3 regions of the Thalassolituus oleivorans MIL-1 genome follow, and region 1 is predicted to be linked to each of the others. Evidence: predicted binding sites of a transcription regulator. Region 1 holds the regulator's gene; each other region holds the start of a gene.
What was found. The regulator LexA, encoded in region 1, represses DNA repair genes until DNA is damaged. The targets are predictions, from matches to a motif close to TACTGTNTANNTANACAGTA.
Positions count from the first base shown of each region.

Region 2: a site for LexA is predicted at 2,023-2,042, ahead of recA (recombinase RecA). Genes of this name have one in related genera too.
Region 3: a site for LexA is predicted at 1,822-1,841, ahead of imuA (translesion DNA synthesis-associated protein ImuA). Genes of this name have one in related genera too.

Region 1 is NC_020888.1:2,207,714-2,210,995, forward strand. It holds gene nagZ (beta-N-acetylhexosaminidase) at 1-263, opposite strand, end outside; gene TOL_RS10045 (L,D-transpeptidase) at 248-766, opposite strand; gene TOL_RS10050 (TetR/AcrR family transcriptional regulator) at 798-1,448, opposite strand; gene lexA (transcriptional repressor LexA) at 1,651-2,250, shown strand; gene TOL_RS10060 (cell division inhibitor SulA) at 2,290-2,748, shown strand; gene TOL_RS10065 (hypothetical protein) at 2,849-3,100, opposite strand; gene TOL_RS10070 (DUF6586 family protein) at 3,197-3,282, opposite strand, start outside.
Region 2 is NC_020888.1:492,917-496,198, reverse strand. It holds gene TOL_RS02140 (helix-turn-helix domain-containing protein) at 1-295, opposite strand, end outside; gene recX (recombination regulator RecX) at 452-937, opposite strand; gene recA (recombinase RecA) at 918-1,955, opposite strand; gene TOL_RS02125 (CinA family protein) at 2,080-2,565, opposite strand; gene TOL_RS02120 (efflux RND transporter permease subunit) at 2,627-3,282, opposite strand, start outside.
Region 3 is NC_020888.1:2,966,450-2,969,731, reverse strand. It holds gene TOL_RS13610 (Y-family DNA polymerase) at 1-1,141, opposite strand, end outside; gene imuA (translesion DNA synthesis-associated protein ImuA) at 1,125-1,766, opposite strand; gene TOL_RS13600 (class I SAM-dependent methyltransferase) at 1,983-2,807, opposite strand; gene TOL_RS13595 (LysR family transcriptional regulator) at 2,846-3,282, opposite strand, start outside.

The DNA.
Region 1 (3,282 bases):
GGCAACCTTGTAAAGCCCTCGCGAAAACGCTGCACTCGCCCGCCTTCTTGATCCACACTGATCAATAGATCAGGGCGTATTTCATGTAAGGCTTGGGTTAAGCGCTGCAATTGCTGCGGCGATTGATAATTACGACTAAATAAAATTAAACCGCAAATTTCTGGCTGCATTAAAAAGGTTTTATCATTCGCGGTTAGCTCAAACCCCGCAATATCAGCAACCACACCGATAGCGTTATTTTGAATGATTAAAGGTTGCGACATGGGATAGTCCTAAAACTGTGTGCCTGAATCCAAACGGGGGTACCCGCAGATACACGATCAAATAGATCAACGACATCTTGGTTACGCATACGGATACAACCATGTGACAGCGGCACCCCCATAGGCTCACTATCCGGTGTGCCGTGAATATAGATATAACGACGTGCACTATCGACATTACCAAAGCGATTGCGACCGATTTCTTGCCCTTGTAACCAAAGAATACGAGACAAGATCCAATCTCGATTAGGATAACGCTGAGCAAGCTCAGGCGAATAACGTTCACCTGTGGGACGACGACCAACAAAAACACTGTTAAGCGGCTGTTCAGCGCCAATGCAGGCTCTAATTTTATGCCATCCACGAGGAGTACAATTAGACCCCTCTGCCTCTCCAGCTCCATTCAGCGCTGTCGATACCGGATATTGAATACATAGCCCTGCGCTGGTAAAGCGCAGAAGCTGGTCTTCAATAGATATTTCGATCAGACATTCGTCCGACATGTTCGCTCCAAGAAGCTGACGCTAAAAACAACTACACCGATTTTTTCAGAGCCGGAGCTTTTAGACCAGCCCCTAAGAAAGGTAAGAGTTGATCTACGACTTGCGCCACATTGGTTGGTTCACCTAAATCATGCTCCGCCATGGCAGTTAACGAATCAACGCCCGATAAAGTAAACATGGTAGCGCCCAACATAAAGTGGATTCGCCAAAAGCGATCAGCATCCGATAACTCAGGTGTAGCCGCTGTCACTAAGGCCATATACTGTTGGAACACAGGGCCATATTCAGACTTCAAGAATTTGCGTAAGTGTCCTTGGCCTTGGGTATATGCTAAACCGAGCAGACGCATGAAAATATCCAAACGCTGTGGCCGAGTACCGCCACTGCGCAAGGCAACACCAGATAACAACACCAATAAACCATGCAGCTCAATGCCGTCGTCAGCTTGGCGAGATTTGTAAGCTTCTAATGCTTCAGCAAGGTTTTCAGAAAAAGGCGTTAAAAAGCGCGCGAACACGGCCTGAATTAGCGACTTCTTTGAACCAAAATGATAATTCACAGCCGCCAGATTGACACCGGCTTTGGTCGTGATGTTACGCAGGGAGGTTTCAGCAAACCCCCGCTCTGAGAATAATTCTTCGGCGGCATCCAATATGCACTTCGCCGTATCTTTCTGTGCCATGTCTCTAGCATCCAACTAACGAGTGTTTGAAACATACGTTTAAAACGCTTTATTCGCAAGTAAGAAACCGCCAAATTCCGAGCTAAGAGCACAGTGGACAATGATAAAAATTAGTATTTAGCGGTTTCTGGGGCTTTACAGAGCAAAAAACACTGTATATATTTCCACTTACTGTATGAATTAACAGCTTGGACAAAACATCATGGTTAAGCTCACCGCACGGCAGCAACAGGTTCTGGACTTTATCCGCTCTTCATTAGAGGAGACAGGATTTCCACCGACTCGCGCTGAAATAGCAACAGAGCTAGGTTTTAAGTCGCCCAACGCCGCTGAAGAGCACTTAAAAGCCCTTGCTCGCAAAGGCGCTATCGAAATGATGCCTGGTGCATCACGTGGCTTACGTATCGTCGAAGAAGCGAATCTAGGCCTACCTATCATAGGTCGAGTGGCGGCTGGAGAGCCTATTTTGGCACAAGAGCACATCAACGATTATTGCGAAATCCCACCATCCTTTTTCAAACCTGAAGCCGACTTTTTACTTGAAGTACACGGTGACAGCATGAAAGACATTGGCATCATGAATGGCGACTTCATAGCAGTTCACAAGATGGATACCGCCCGCAATGGCCAAATTATCGTTGCCCGGGTAGGTGAAGAAGTGACCGTTAAGCGTTATCAAAAGAACCGTAATCACGTCACCTTATTCCCAGAAAATGAAGACTATCAACCGATTGAGGTCGACTTAAAAAAAACGGAGTTTGCCGTGGAAGGTCTGTACGTTGGTGTGGTTCGTCGCAGTTAATTGATTAGATAAGTAGTACGTTTGATTAAGGGGATTGTTATGCGCCAGTTAAGCTTTGAAATTGAACAGCCAGCAATGTCTGCGAGTACGAGTATCACACCATCGTTAGGTCGCATGGTTGACCACGCAAAGTTAGGCCACACAAACAGCGGTAGCTTAACGGAGGTAATAGTAAGTGAAGGTGGAGCCATTCAGCCCTTCCAACTTTTACCTATGCTAGCGCACTGCAATGCCCATCAGCGTTGGTTAATGTGGCTCAGTCCAAATCTCAGCATGAACAAGCACTGGCTTAAAAGCGTGGGTCTTAGTGACTCCCCCGTGGTTCACCTGGATAGCAACTGCGAATCGCAACTAACCCTTTGTCAACGCATTCTGCAGGCGAAAACAAGCCATTTGATTATCGAGTGGTGTGGCGATCTTAGTACTGAGGATCGCGCTGAGATTCGCAGTTTAGCGATCAATAGCGGCAGCCATGTTGTATTGACCCGTTCGCTATGAAGTCATAATCAAAACGATTACTGTATGCAAAACATAAAAAAGCCCCATTGGGATGGGGCTTTTTTTTGGGCGTCGTAACCGCAAGCTAAAACTTAAGCAATTAATGCAAGCTACGATGGTGTTCTGGCGCATCGAAATCTTCGCGCTCTACTTCCATGCCAGATAGCTCACCGACCTTACGCACTCCGGCTTCAAGCATTACGCGAGCCACATCCATATGATGGGCCTGTAAACTAGCCTTAGCGTCTTCAGAAAAGTGGATACACACAAGTGCATCACCGTCTTGTTCATCCGCACGGCGCAACGCAATGTCACCGTTCGATAATTCAACTATTTCAAAAAAGCGTGCCATATCCGCCTCTCAAAAGTGGGCGCGGGAGTTTATCACAGCATGCACCTTTAACACTAAGTTAAAGTGGCACGTAACTGTAATCCTTGAACTGTCTATTTAGCTTTCTTGGCGATTCTCGCGTTGAGCATCGATCAAATCACTCAACTGACTTAACCATTTGCTAGCAGGTGACGCGTTATCTT
Region 2 (3,282 bases), 1.7 Mb from region 1:
CGAAATCCGTCAAGCCAGTACGCAAGGTGTCGGCATAACGCAATAGACGAGCCATCGGTAAATCACGGCGAGCAACATATTGCCCAAGATCGATACCAATCAGGTCATCATTTAAAAATTGAAATGCATAGCGATGTGCATCGGCTACACGCTCGGAATTTACCCAGCGAGGTAATGGATCGCCAATATCGATACCCAATAGTGGCCAAACCGGATCCATCTCGACTCCACGACTGCTCCAAAAATTGAGCAGGTGCTGCACCAGTACAATATCAACCTGAGCAGTCGGGCCCATATCCTTCCCCAACAAGATTCTAATTATCGTCCTCTTACAAAAATGAACATCTGTTCACTTTCGGTAGATTTCATTCGATCATGGTTAGCATGGACACATGTGTCAATAGACTAAGGCGACATTGCCCGTATAGTCAGGAAAAACAAGATAAAATCATCAGTCACAAGTGTCTTCGATTGACACTCGTTCAATAACTGTCTGAATTTGATCGGAAGAGAAGCCACGGTAAGCAAGAAAGCGATAGAGCTTCGCTCTTATATCTTGAGGTTCACCCTTCAGACTAGCGAGCTTCTTTGCTGCGACATCCGATGCCAACTGATACCAATCTTGATCGCACGCATCTAAGGATTGCTTTACCAGCTCATCCTTAATGCCTTTCTCTCTCAGGGCTTGGCGAACACGCACAGGGCCATGGCCGCGAGCAACTCGACTGCGAAGAAAAGATTCAGAGAAGCGTTCATCTGACTGCCAATGCCGTTCCGACAAATCAATAAGTACACTTTCGACATCGGCTGTATCAGCCGCTCGAGGAGAGAGCTTGCGCCAAAGTTCTTGGCGCGAGTATTCACGGCGGGAAAGTAAATCGACCGCAACGCGCATTAACGCGGCGCGGTCTAACGGATCAAGCTTCTGCTTCTTCATCCACTTCGCTAGATGTTTCAGCGGCGATAGCAGGGGTCAACATTTGCGCACGAATGCCCGCTTCAATTTCTACGGCAAGCTCTGGATGCTCACCTAAATATACGGCAGCATTGGCTTTGCCTTGACCAATTTTATCGCCTTTATAGCTGTACCAAGCGCCAGACTTATCGACTAAACCAGCTTTAACACCTAGGTCGATTACCTCGCCCATGTGGTAAATGCCAGAACCGTACATGATTTGGAATTCGGCTTGTTTAAACGGTGGCGCAACCTTGTTTTTAACCACTTTAACGCGAGTTTCGTTACCAACCACTTCGTCGCCTTGCTTCACTGAACCGATACGACGAATATCCAAACGTACCGATGAGTAAAACTTCAGCGCGTTACCACCTGTAGTGGTTTCAGGGCTACCAAACATCACACCAATTTTCATACGAATTTGGTTAATGAAGATCACTAAACAATTCGCGTTTTTGATATTACCGGTGATTTTACGCAATGCTTGCGACATCAAGCGCGCCTGCAAACCTACGTGTGTGTCACCCATCTCGCCTTCAATTTCCGCACGAGGCGTCAACGCAGCAACCGAGTCGACCACAATCACATCCACGGCGCCTGAACGGACTAAACTATCGCAAATTTCTAAGGCTTGCTCACCAGTATCTGGCTGAGAAACCAATAGACTATCAAGATCGATCCCTAGCTTCTCGGCATACAGTGGATCTAACGCGTGCTCAGCATCAATAATGGCAACGGTTTTCCCCATTTTCTGTGCTTGCGCCATTACCGACAAACACATTGTGGTTTTACCCGAGCTTTCAGGACCGTAGATCTCAACAATACGACCTACTGGCAAACCGCCTATGCCTAAGGCAATGTCTAATCCTAGTGAACCGGTGGAGATCGCAGGAATCGCTTCGCGTGGCTGCTCACCCATTTTCATGACAGCACCCTTACCAAACTGACGTTCGATTTGGCTGAGCGCGGCGTCGAGTGCTTTTTGCTTGTTAGCGTCCATGATCCTGTCCTTTCTAGTGTCTGAGTAGTATCTGCGTGATTTCAAAGTAGAGGCTAACGGTAGCCGTCACTGTAAATTTAAACAGTATTTAACCACAGCTTTTTTTAATGTCAACAACTACTGGTTATTCATCCAGCCATGAGTTGAGATTAGAGATAGCAACAAGCACACTTTGCTCTCGTACCGATGCTCTATCGCCGGCAAAGTGCATGCAAGATGCTTGTTGCTCAGTTGCACTGCCCCATGCAAACCAAACAGTGCCCACGGGCTTATCCGCAGAGCCACCTCCCGGCCCAGCAACACCGCTAACCGCAACGGCGACATCGGCACGACTATTAGCAACGGCACCTTTTACCATAGCAATTACGGTTGCTTCGCTTACCGCGCCATACGTAGTAAGAATTTCTGCGGAGACACTAAGGTGTTGCATTTTAGCTTCGTTGGAATAGGTCACAAACCCACATTCAAACCATGCCGAACTGCCAGCTAGATCCGTCATAGCAGAGGCTACTCCACCGCCTGTACAGGACTCAGCAGTAGCCACTCGTAAATTTTTAGACTGTAGACATTGAGCAAGCCGAACGACTTGTGTCTCAACAGAAGAATTCATGGTTAACCTTCAATGCCAGTGAACATACTAAGCATTGAGGTTACCAAAAAGTGAAGAGGTATCACATCGCAACAGGGTTGGTTTTAAGCATCATCCGACATAAGACAGGGATTACGATCAGGGTTAGCAAGGTCGACATCAACAACCCGGAAATAATAGCCCAAGCCATCGGCGGCCATAATGTCGACGCCGAAAATGCTAACGGTAACAAGCCCAATACCGTGGTAGCCGTTGTTAACAAAATAGGAGCCGTACGCGCATCAATAGACTGCGCGACAGCGCTATCAATATCGGCACCTTCACGTAAACGCGCATCGACAACATCTAATAAAACAATGGCGTTATTCACAACGATCCCAATCAAGGCAATCACGCCAAGTAAGGATTGAAATCCAAAAGGCTGATCACTTAGAACCAATCCCGGTATAATTCCGACTGCGGCCAAGGGGATGGTTGCCAGAATAATCGTTAGCCGACGAAAGCTATTAAATTGCACCAACATAAATAGCAGTAGCAACATAACGCCAATCGGTACCGATTTTAAAATTGCACGATTAGCATCAGCCGAGCCTTCAGCATCTCCACCAAGTTGCAAAGTAACCGCACCTGGCAACGGATTTTCATCTAAGGCAGCGAATACCTTTTTAAGCACAGTGTTATAGGCTGCGCCGGGCATTAACTCACTGTGAATCGTAACCGTAGGAATGCCTTTGTAGT
Region 3 (3,282 bases), 760 kb from region 1:
AACGCGCCTGTAAGCGGTTAAGTAATGCGGCATCATCACGTACTTGATATACGGTTGCTTGCGTGTCGGCATCTTGTAAGCAGCCGCCTTGCTCTGCTTTACGATCAAGAAAACGGGTAACGCTTAAATGCAATTCACGTACTGGAGCGCGTAATTGTTTTCGTTCTAATTGATAACGACAAACATTGAGTAATTCACTATGACGATACTCTGGGCGAACTAATTCAAATTGCCAATAAGTATCGGGTGGCTCTGCATGCTGCAAACGTAGCTTGAGCCAACGTGTACTCAGTTGGCGGTGATGTAAAAAACCGCTGAGGCTTTCTAGTAAGCGCGAGAGAGGAAACAGCAAGCCGTTACGGTGCTCTACTTCGTACATGAATAATGCATTGTCATGGAAGTTTAATGGTGGCTTAAACTGCATCAGAGTATGTTTTTTACTGCCCGAAAGTTGTTGCAGCGTATGGACTAAATTGGGATTTATCCGACGTCCCAACTCGGCTAAAGGTAAGCGTAATAACTCGCCTAAGGTGTTGATGCCTAAACGCTGTAATGCCAGCGTATCAGCCGCATTAAAATCCAGTTGCAGTAAGGGTAATGCTTGCAAGGCACTGTTGATTGTCGCGTGCTCTAAACTCGGAAATCCTTTGTTGGCTCGTGCTAATAAACGTGCTGCCAGCGGTGTTAATCCTGCGGCCAGTTGTACCGGCCATTCTTGTTGCCGACAGGCATCGTCGATATGCCGCCAAAAAGCTTCTAGCCCGCCAAATAAACGCAACATGCTTCCTGCCTCTAGCCATAAGCCAGCATGGCCTTGTTCTGCATATTGGGTGTCAGGACTCACCTGAGCGGAAAACTGATAGGCCCATAATGCTCGCTGTTGTAATAAATGCTGTAACCGCGATGAGTCTAGCGTATGGGTTATTAAATTGGGGCAGCTATATAAGGCGCTGGCTAAAGGCATATCCAGAGTAATTCCGGCTTTTTCAGCACTGATATTATGATCAATGATGTGATGCCCTTGGCCATGCAATATGGCTAAAGGCTCACTGGCAAGGCTGAGTAAGCTATGACGATAAAAGCTGGGGAAATATAGATACAACCAGCCCTGCGCTTTTTGTGGATTAACCCGCGAGCGCATAACCATGATCAGATAAATGCAGATTAAAAGGTTCGCAGGGCCAAGAACCACGACGTTTGTGAAAGGTAACTTGCAATGTATCGGCTTGCTGGCGAGCAACTTCTAAACGCAATGCTGCCGGCGAGCCTGAAGTATCTAATCCCGTTTGCGGCCATAGCCAACAATGGCTGCGATTATCGGCGGCAGCAATTTGTAAACGCCGGATATGCTGTTTATCCCATTCTTGTAACCAGCCAAGTACCGCACTGCAGTGACCACTTTTTAGGCCTTCTTCCATGCACCATACCGCTTCTTTGTATGAACGTGGATGTACCATCAGAATACGTTCACTGCGCACACCGGCGAGTTCGAGTGCAGGAGCATAAGGAATGGCTGGCGGAGCAACCCAAAGCAACCAACGCGCTTGCTGGCTTAGCTTAGCCAGTGCTGGAATAACAATACTAAGTTCCCCGACACCGCCGCCTTGGTGGTAAATTTCGCATACTTGTCCGGGTTGCCAGCCGCCATTGGGTAGACGTGCATCTAGGGCGGCATAGCCACTGCTAATAGTCTGATGCTGTGGAGGTAGGTGTTGCTGAGCCTGCCAGACTTGGCCTTGCTGAAGAACCTGTTCGAGTGATGCCATACTTCACCTCTGAACGACTTTACGCCGCGAGTAGCCTTACTGTTGATAAATACAGTACTGTATATAAAAACAGTATTCAATCAGAAGAGTGTAAAGATGCGGCGGACGACACTGCCCGAATAGCAGAGCCATGATAAGTATGAATATTGATAGCAACCGGACGACGCAAGCTAAGAGCCTGCGTACGATCATAATCGAAGTAAAAAGAAGAGGGTGTTAAGGCTTGCGAAACGACAGCGTCATGCGGTCGCTTTCACCAATGGCGAGGTATTTTTCACGATCCTGATCACCTAGGCGCAACGTCGGAGGTAATGTCCAAACGCCTGCTGGATATAGGTGTGTATCGTTAGGGTTAGCGTTAATTTCAGAATGCTCAAACGGTTCAAAACCAGCATTAATCGCCAGTTCAGTTACATAAGCTTCGCTAACGTAACCGCTCTCAATCATTTGTTCTCGGGTAAAATTCTGCGGTGCGCGATGTTCAACCACCCCCAATATACCACCACGCTTTAAGGCAACATGGGCGGCATCAAATACGGCTTGTTCTTGTCCTGTACGCATCCAGTTGTGAACATTACGGAAGGTAAGTACTCGATCCGCTTGCCCTGCTTCCCCAAGATCCATATAAGTTGGGGGTTCTAGTTCAACGATATCAATGCTGCCATAAACATCACGATGCTTAGTAAAACGCTGATCGTATTGTTCTCGAGTTTTACGGAAAAATTCTACCTTACTGTCATGTGGCCAATGAGCAGCAATAAACTTACCTTTGTTTCGTAAATAAGGCGCCAAAATAGCACTGTACCAACCACTGCCAGGCCAGATTTCAACCACGGTATGATCTGGTTGTACGTCAAAAAACTGTAGCGTCTGGGCTGGATGACGATATTGATCACGTTGATGTTCGACGCTAGTACGCGCCGAATGTGACGGTGTTTCAATTGTCGCTTTATAGGTATCCGCCATCGCATTATTGGCATCACAACCCTCAAGTAATAGCGAGAGTGGTAATAATGCAAACATGGTTAATGCTATGTGCATGTCCATATGCTCCTTATCGTAATCAGATCATCTTTAATTTAATGTGTTTGGGCAATTTTCTTTGACGTTGGTTCAGTTGTGTCGTCCATATCCACTTCCCAAGGTGGATTTGGGCGTACAGATTCAATTACAAAATCGACGAAACTGCGCACCTTGGCGGATAGATGTCGGTTGCTCGGATACAGGGCATGAATAGGACTTGCCTCGAATGGCCAATCGCTTAGCACAGGTACTAAATTATTCGCTCTAATAGCTGACGCCGCGATAAGCATTGGTAGAGGTGCAATACCGGCACCAGCAAGTGCTAATGTGTACAAACTGGCAAAGTCGTTAACTTGCAGTCGCGGCTTTAGTTGTAAATTGTGGACTTGATCATTGGGGCCTTGTAACTGCCATTGAGACCACTGCGACGCTGTCATTAAGGTGTGTTCTTGTAGCTCGCTTGGATGTTTCGGGGCACCATACTTTTTCACAT